One region of the Pseudomonas sp. FP453 genome, then DNA from elsewhere that is predicted to be linked to it. Evidence: riboswitches for the same ligand, from Rfam matches in the RefSeq annotation. Region 1 holds a riboswitch; the other holds the start of a gene.
What was found. A riboswitch is a leader RNA that binds a small molecule or an ion and turns the genes downstream of it on or off. The one in region 1 is predicted to bind cobalamin.
Positions count from the first base shown of each region.

Region 2: another riboswitch for cobalamin. It lies ahead of cobW (cobalamin biosynthesis protein CobW); the one in region 1 lies ahead of cobO (cob(I)yrinic acid a,c-diamide adenosyltransferase).

Region 1 is NZ_CP117435.1:4,440,321-4,444,787, reverse strand. It holds gene PSH87_RS20120 (C40 family peptidase) at 1-138, shown strand, start outside; gene PSH87_RS20115 (C40 family peptidase) at 282-818, shown strand; gene PSH87_RS20110 (sorbosone dehydrogenase family protein) at 953-2,266, opposite strand; cobalamin riboswitch at 2,366-2,602, shown strand; gene cobO (cob(I)yrinic acid a,c-diamide adenosyltransferase) at 2,681-3,292, shown strand; gene PSH87_RS20100 (cobyrinate a,c-diamide synthase) at 3,289-4,467, shown strand, end outside.
Region 2 is NZ_CP117435.1:2,694,887-2,699,353, reverse strand. It holds gene cobN (cobaltochelatase subunit CobN) at 1-831, opposite strand, end outside; gene cobW (cobalamin biosynthesis protein CobW) at 835-1,896, opposite strand; cobalamin riboswitch at 1,989-2,189, opposite strand; cobalamin riboswitch at 2,716-2,919, shown strand; gene PSH87_RS12115 (CbtB-domain containing protein) at 3,016-3,204, shown strand; gene PSH87_RS12110 (CbtA family protein) at 3,216-3,920, shown strand; gene PSH87_RS12105 (cobalamin biosynthesis protein) at 3,917-4,309, shown strand; gene cobM (precorrin-4 C(11)-methyltransferase) at 4,380-4,467, shown strand, end outside.

The DNA.
Region 1 (4,467 bases):
CAGTTTATCCACTCCAGCAGCCGTCGCAGTGGCGGTGTTCGCGTCGACAACCTGGGCGACAGCTACTGGAGCAAAACCTTCATCGAAGCCAAGCGCGCACTCGCCATGGCCCCGACCACGGTTACCGCTAGCAAGTAAACTTAAAGTGATACTTGAAGTTTGACGTGTAAGCGCTAGAATCCCTGGACATTGTTGTAATCCGTACGCGCGAGCTTGCTTGCGCGTTCTGGTTTTCAGCGTTCGGCAGCGAAAGCCGCATCCAGACCAGGATTGTTCTGCACATGTCGACCTCGGCCCGCCTGATCCTCATTGTCTGCGCCGCGCTGCTCAGCGCCTGCGCCAGCCGTCCACCGCCTGCACCCGTCGCGGTGAAGCCCAAGCCGGTGTTCAACTACGCCACCCAGAATTTCTCGCCGGCTGCCGAAGACGTGCTCTTTCGCGCGCTGGGCCTGGTCGGCACGCCTTATCGTTGGGGCGGCAACACGCCGGATTCGGGCTTTGATTGCAGCGGCCTGATCGGCTTTGTGTTTCGCGACGCCGCCGGCATCTCCTTGCCGCGTACTACCCGTGAACTGATCGTGATGCGGGCGCAGGATGTCAGTGAGCAGAACCTGCAAACCGGTGATCTGTTGTTCTTCGCTACAGGCGGCGGTTCGCAGGTCAGCCATGCCGGGATCTACGTGGGCGAGGGCCGCTTCGTACACGCGCCGCAAACCGGCGGTACGGTGAAGCTGGACACCTTGTCCAAGGCGTATTGGCAGAATGCTTATCTGAGTGCCAAGCGCGTGTTGCCAGGGAATCTGGCGCGTAATCCCTGAATTGAATGCAGAGCTAACTGTGGGAGCGGGCTTGCCCGCGATTGCGGTGTGTCAGTCATGCATCAGTTGACTGACACTCCCTCATCGCGGGCAAGCCCGCTCCCACATTGGATTTGTGTTGGTCTGAAGCCTACCTACTTAGCCGCCGACACCCGCCACACCTTATTCCCCACATCATCCGCCACCAACACCCCGCCTTGCTGATCAACCACCACACCCACCGGCCGGCCCATGGCTTTCTCGTCCTTGTCGAGGAACCCGGTCAGCACATCCACCGGCTGCCCCTTGGGCTGGCCAGCCTCGAACGGCACGAAGATCACCTTGTAGCCACTGTGGGGCTTGCGGTTCCACGAGCCATGCTGGCCGATGAAAGCGCCATCAGTGAACGGCGCTGGCAGTTTGCTGCCCTCGGCAAACGTCAGGCCCAGCGAGGCGGTGTGTGGGCCCACGGCGTAGTCCGGCGCAATCGCCTTGGCCACCAGGTCGAGGTTTTGCGGGTTGACCCGCACATCCACATGCTGCCCGTAGTAGCTGAATGGCCAGCCATAGAAGGCGCCATCCTGCACCGAGGTGATGTAGTCCGGCACCAGGTCGCTGCCGATCTCATCGCGTTCGTTCACCGCCGTCCACAGCTTGCCGCTTTGCGGTTCCCAGGCCATGCCGTTGGGGTTGCGCAGGCCCGAGGCGAAGATGCGGTGCTGGCCGCTGGCGCGGTCCACTTCCCAGATCGCCGCCCGGCCTTCTTCTGCCTGCAGGCCGTTTTCACCGACGTTGCTGTTGGAGCCAACGCTCACATACAGCTTGCTGCCGTCCTTGCTCGCCACCACGTTTTTGGTCCAGTGGTGGTTGATGCTGCCGCCGGGGAGGTCGACGACCTTGGTCCCGGCGTCCTTGATCGTGGTTTCACCCGGCTGGTAGGGGAAGCGCAGCAGCTTGTCCGAGTCGGCTACATACAGGTCATTGCCCACCAGGGCCATGCCGAACGGCGAATTGAGATTGGCCAGAAACACCGTGCGGGTCTCGGCGATGCCATCGTGGTCGGCGTCGCGCAGCAGCGTGATGCGGTTCGGGCTAGGCACGCCAGCACCGGCTCGGCCCATGACCTTTTCCATCACCCAGCCGCGAATGCCCTTTGAATCATCGGGTTTGGGCGGCGCATTGGTTTCTGCCACCAGCACGTCGCCATTGGGTAGCACATACAGCCAGCGCGGGTGGTCCAGTCCTTCGGCAAACGCCGCCACCTGAGTCCCGGCAGCCGCGGTGGGTTTCGCGCCCTCAGGCCAGCCGATGGCCGGCGCGATGTTGACCGTGGGGATCAGGGTCTTGTTCGGCTCCGGGAGCTTGGGGGAAGGCCCGGTGCCGTCAGACACTTGCAGGGTCGAACTTTCACCGCAGGCGACGAGGGCGCCTGCGCACATGATCAGTAGGGCAAGTCGGGTCTTGTGCATGTTTTTCTCCTGGATACCTGTAAGGGTAGAGGCGCGCGGCGGTCCGATGGTTCAAGTGCGCAGCCGGCTTTAATTGACGCTCCACCCCCAACCCTCTACCCTTCGCGACTTGTTCCAGGTGCTCTGTGACCCATGGGTCGACGGAGTGAAACAGGGAAGCCGGTGAGCGAGCGCACTTGTCCACAGTGTTGCCGCAATTCCGGCGCTGCCCCCGCAACGGTAAATGAGTCAAGACCCTGCTTTTGCCACTGTATCGCCCCGCGATATGGGAAGGCGCAGTGTCGGCAAGCGCGCCACTCATGAGCCCGGAGACCGGCCTGCAACATCCAACAGCATCACGGTGGGCGATGCTTGGCTGTCTGTTTTTTCTTTTTCCTGCCCGCCGTTTTTGTCCAGCCCCAACGGAGAGCTGCCATGACCGATTCCCCCGACCGCGACGAACGCCACCTGGCGCGCATGCTGCGCAAAAAAGCCGTGATCGACGAGCGCATCGCCAATTCCCCCAACGAGTGCGGCCTGCTGCTGGTGCTGACCGGCAACGGCAAAGGCAAAAGCAGTTCCGCGTTCGGCATGCTCGCCCGCGCCATGGGCCACGGTATGCAGTGCGGTGTGGTGCAGTTCATCAAGGGGCGTAACAGCACCGGCGAAGAGCTGTTCTTCCGCCGTTTCCCCGAGCAAGTGCGCTTCCACGTCATGGGCGAAGGCTTCACCTGGGAAACCCAGGACCGCCAGCGCGACATCGCCGCCGCCGAAGCCGCGTGGGAAGTTTCCCGCGAACTGCTGCAAGACCCGTCCATTGGCCTTGTCGTCCTCGATGAACTGAATATTGCCCTCAAGCACGGCTACCTCGACCTCGACCAAGTGCTCAGCGACCTGCAAGCGCGCCCGCCGATGCAGCACGTGGTGGTCACCGGCCGTGGCGCCAAGCCTGAGCTGATTGAAATGGGCGACACCGTCACCGAAATGGGCATGCTCAAGCACGCGTTCCAGGCCGGTATCAAGGCACAGAAGGGCGTCGAACTTTGAATCAGCCCCGTCATTGCCCGGCCGTATTGATCGCCGCACCGGCGTCCGGCCAGGGCAAAACCACCGTCACCGCTGCGCTCGCCCGTTTGCACCGCAACCTGGGGCGCAAGGTGCGCGTGTTCAAATGCGGGCCGGACTTTCTCGACCCGATGATCCACGAGCGCGCCAGCGGTGCGCCGGTGTATCAGTTGGACATGTGGATGGTGGGCGAGCAGGAAAGTCGCCGCCTGTTGTGGGAAGCTGCTGGCGAGGCCGACCTGATCCTCATCGAAGGCGTCATGGGCCTGTTCGACGGCACTCCGTCCAGCGCTGACCTGGCCCGCCACTTCGGCGTGCCGGTACTCGGCGTGATCGACGGCACCGCCATGGCCCAGACGTTTGGCGCATTGGCCCTGGGCCTGGCGCGTTATCAGCCGGACCTGCCGTTCGCCGGCGTGCTGGCCAACCGCGTCGGCACCCTGCGCCATGCGCAACTGCTCGAAGGCAGCCTCACCGAAGGCCTGCGCTGGTACGGCGCCTTGTCCCGCGAGACCGGCATCGAATTGCCAAGCCGTCACCTGGGCCTGGTGCAAGCCAGCGAACTGAATGACCTCGACGTACGCCTCGACGCCGCCGCCCAAGCCTTGGGCAGCAGCTGCGAAGTCGCCTTGCCGCCGCCAGTGACCTTCGCTGCGCCGGAAGTGATCGCCGCCGAGCCGCTGCTCGACGGTGTGCGCATCGCCGTGGCCCGCGACGAAGCCTTCGCCTTTACCTACGGCGCCAGCCTCGACCTGTTGCGGGCGATGGGCGCCGAGTTGCACTTCTTCTCGCCGATCCATGATCGTGAATTGCCTGACGTAGACAGTCTCTATCTGCCGGGCGGCTACCCGGAATTGCATCACCAGGCGTTGTCGGAAAACACCGCGATGCTCGACGCAATCCGCGCCCACCACGCCGCCGGCAAACCGTTGCTCGCCGAGTGCGGCGGCATGTTGTACCTGCTGGACTCGCTGACTGATGTGGATGGCAATCGCGCTGAACTGCTCGGTCTGCTGCAGGGTGATGCGGTGATGCAGAAGAAATTGGCCGCCCTGGCCCTGCAAAATGTCGAGTTGCCGGAAGGTGTACTGCGTGGGCATACCTATCACCACTCCCTGACCAGCACCGACTGCACGCCGATTGCCCGTGGCGTGAGC
Region 2 (4,467 bases), 1.7 Mb from region 1:
GTGCGGTGCTTCAGGGCTGGATTGGGCAAAGCCGGTGGTGTTCAGGATCACCGTCGCGCCCACCTCATCCAGCAGGTCCTCGACCACCGTCAGGCAGCCAGGCTCTTTCAAACTGGCCACCGCCATCGGCAGCGGATTAAGGCCCGCCGCCTGCAAGCGCTGGCAGAACACATCGATAAAACCGGTATTGGCCGCCTGCAAATGGGAGCGGTAGAACAGCACCGCCGCCACTGGCCATTCGGCGTGCCAGTCCGCCTGCCAGTCATTCAGGCGGGCGTTGGCTTTGTGCGGGTGATAAATCGCCGTGCGCGGCAAGGTTTGCGGCTCGGCCCAGGCGTAGTCGCGGCCCAGGTAGGTACTGGCCAGGCAGCGATAGAAATCCAGCGCATTACCCAGGCCACCCTGGCGCAGGAAGTGCCACAGGCGGTCGCGTTCTGGCACACCGACGGTGCTCAGGCTGCTGAGTTCCGGGTCCGGGCGATCATCCCCCGGCACCAGGATCAGTTGCACGCCGCGCTCGGCCAATTCCACCAGACGCTCGATGCCGTAACGCCAATAGCCGATGCCGCCATGCAACGAGATCAGGATGACCTTGGCATGGCGCAGCACTTCATCGACGTACAGGTCGACCGACGCGTGGTTCTGCACCTGCATCGGGTTGGCCAGACGCAGGCTCGGGTAGTCGTCGGGCAACTGCTGGGCCGCTTCGGCCAGCAGTGCCAGGCTGGAATCACCGCTGCACAGGATCACCAGTTCAGCGGGGGTTTGGCCAAGGTCGGCAATATTGTCGTCCGAGACGAAACCACCGGGCTGGGTCCTGAGCAGGTGCATGGGTTAAACGCTGAGGGCAGCGCGCAATTGCGCTTCGAGGCCCGCCGCGTCGAGGTCCTGACCGATCAGCACCAGACGGGTGATGCGTGCTTCGTCGGCCGCCCAGGCGCGGTCGAAATGCTTGTCGAAACGCGTGCCCACGCCCTGGATCAGCAGGCGCATCGGCTTGTTCGGGATCGCGGCGAAACCTTTGACGCGCAGGATGCCGTGTTGCACCACCAGTTGGGTCAGGGCGTCGAGCAGCAGGGCTTCGTCGGCTTGCGGCAGGTCGATGGAGATCGAATCGAAGGCGTCGTGATCGTGATCGTCTTCACCTTCGTGGTGGTGATCGTGATGGCTGTGGCGACCGTCGATGTGCTCCTCGGAGCCGGCGCCAAGGCCGATCAGCACGTCCAGCGGCAGGCGACCGCTGCTGGCCTCGATGATCTTGACCGCAGGCGGCAGCTCTTCGGCGACTTCCAGGCGTACGCGGGCCAGGTCTTCGGCGCTGATCAGGTCGGATTTGTTGAGGATCACCAGGTCGGCGCTGGCCAGTTGGTCGGCGAACAGCTCGTGCAGTGGCGATTCGTGGTCCAGGTTCGGGTCGAGTTTGCGCTGGGCGTCGACTTGGTCCGGGAATGCGGCGAAGGTGCCGGCGGCCACGGCCGGGCTGTCGACCACGGTGATCACCGCGTCAACCGTGCAGGCGCTGCGGATTTCCGGCCACTGGAAGGCTTGTACCAGCGGTTTTGGCAGGGCCAGGCCGGAGGTTTCGATGAGGATGTGGTCGAGGTCGCCGCGACGGGCGACCAATTCGCGCATCACCGGGAAGAACTCTTCCTGCACGGTGCAGCACAGGCAGCCGTTGGCCAGCTCATACACGCGGCCGTTGGCTTCTTCCTCGGTGCAACCGATGGAGCACTGCTTGAGGATTTCACCGTCAATGCCCAACTCGCCGAATTCGTTGACGATCACGGCGATGCGTCGGCCCTGGGCGTTGTCGAGCATATGGCGCAGCAAGGTGGTCTTGCCCGAGCCGAGGAAGCCGGTAACGATGGTGACGGGGAGTTTGGCCAGTGTTTTCATCGGATGCCCTTGGGGGCGGGCATACGGGACGATAGGCCCTGCGACGGTGCGCAGCAGCGGATTTCGTCACCGGATCACCCCGCCCGGTTGAATTGAAAAATCGGTTGCGAGGCAGGTCTCCTGGCTTGGGGCTTGCCGGTCTTGCGACCGGCGCTGATTGCGCCTTCCCGCCGGTTTGGCAGTGGCGTGGCAGTCAGATGAACCCTTTACAGTTGCGGGGGCAGCCGCGGCTTGGACCGCGTTCCCTTCTTAGCTTCGGCCTAGGCTGAAGAACCTCGAGGGTGCAAGGCTACGCAGTGCTTGGGGGATGGTCAATGATGGGGTTGGGTTGGTTTGGCTTGTGTACATATCCGTTGCTGCGGTAACGGCGGCTCAGGGTTCCGCCCTTACGGCGGGTCACTTTTGGAAAAGAGCCCCAAAAGTAACCAAAAGGGCTCTTGCCCCAACACTCGGCACCTCGCCTAGGCTCGGTGTGCCCGTAATCCGACATGGATTTGGGGGGGCGCCTAAGATCAAAATCAAAAGCAAAAGCGAGGCGGCCTAGTAGCCGACCTGATCGATGAAGCGTACGCGTTCCCCTGTGGGAGCTGGCTTGCCTGCGATGGCATCAACTGGGTGTGCCTGATGTACCGAGGTGTCTGCATCGCAGGCAAGCCAGCTCCCACAGTTGCCAGTTCCCACAGTTGTTACTTTGGGGCTTTTCCAAAGTGACCCGCCGTAAGGGCGGACCCCAAGTGGCCGTTACCTAAAAAACGGATATGTACACCACCAAAGCCAAAACCCACATCCCAATTGACTCCCCTCCCACCCCCATGCTCTCCTACACATCTTGTTTCGGGTGCCCTGCAAAGGGTGAAACGGGAAACCGGTGCGTCATAGCGATATGACCAGTCCGGTGCTGCCCCCGCAACGGTAAGCGAGCGAAACGTCATATCCACTGTGCCAGACAGCATGGGAAGGCGACGTTTTCAGGCATTGAGCCCCTCGCAAGCCCGGAGACCGGCCCGAAAAAATCAGATAACAAACCCGCGGTGGGCGGGCGCTGTTCAGAACCCTGCGTGCCTGGCTCGCGGGGTTTTCATGCGCTCGCTTCACCCTGACACCTGAAAGGGACGCGCCATGTCGATCATCAGCAGCACCTCGCACTCCACCAGCAGCACCTCTACCCTGAGCCAACGCCTGACCGCCGCCATCGGTGCGTCGATCCTCGGCGCGTGCCTGGTGTATTTCGCCGGTTTCTCCCATATCGAGGCCGTGCATAACGCCGCCCACGATACCCGCCACAGCGCCGCGTTCCCGTGCCACTGAGACCTGCCGACATGATCAAGCGTATTGCGCAAACCGCAGGTTTCACCGGCCTTGCGGCCGCCCTGCTGCTGACCCTGCTGCAAAGCTTCTGGGTCGCCCCGCTGATTTTGCAGGCGGAAACCTTTGAAAAAGCCCCGGCCGCCACCGAAGTGGCGCATGAACACGCCGCGGGGGCTGCCGCCCATACCCATGACGCCGAAGCCTGGGAGCCGGAAGACGGCTGGCAGCGCGTGCTGTCCACCACGGGTGGCAACCTGGTGGTCGCCGTCGGCTTTGCGCTGATGCTGGCCGGCCTGTACACCCTGCGTGCACCGACCCGCACGGCCCAGGGGCTGCTGTGGGGGCTGGCCGGTTATGCAACCTTCGTGCTGGCGCCGACCCTGGGCCTGCCACCTGAGTTGCCAGGCACGGCGGCCGCTGATCTCGCGCTGCGCCAGACCTGGTGGATCGGTACCGCCGCGTCCACCGCAGCCGGTATCGCGCTGATCGTATTCGGGCGCAACTGGCTGCTCAAGGCACTAGGCGCAGCGATCCTGGCAGTGCCCCATGTGATTGGCGCACCACAACCGGAAGTGCATTCGATGCTCGCACCGGAAGCCCTGGAAGCGCAGTTCAAGATCGCTTCGCAGCTGACCAACGTCGCCTTCTGGCTGGCTTTGGGCCTGATCAGCGCCTGGCTGTTCCGCCGCAACCGCAGCGATCAATACTCGGCATGACCCTGGTAGTCGGCCTGGGTTGCCAGCGGGGTTGTGAGGTTCAGACCCTGCTGGGCCTGCTTGACTCCGCCCTCGCCGAGGGCGGTATCGAGCGTCACCGCATCACCGCGTTGGCGAGTATCGACCGCAAAAGCGATGAGCCCGGATTGCTGGCCCTGGCCGCAGCGTTGAAGCTACCCCTGCACTGTTTCACCGCGCCGCAGTTGGCAATATATGCCGACCGCTTGAGCCACAAATCCGTCGTCGCCTTCACCCATACCGGTTGTTACGGCATTGCCGAAAGCGCCGCGCTGGCCGTGGCAGAACACCTCGCCGGCAGCCCTGCCCGCCTGCTGATCACCCGCCAAAAAACCACCCAGGCGACCTTTGCCTTGGCGTGCGCTGACTAAAAACCCGATAATTGCCCTTCTCGATCATGAGCAATCTTCATGCTCGCCCGCTTTTCAACAGGAATCTCCCATGACCGTCTACTTCATCGGCGCAGGCCCCGGCGACCCGGAATTGATCACCGTCAAAGGCCAGCGGCTGATCCGCAGTTGCCCGGTGA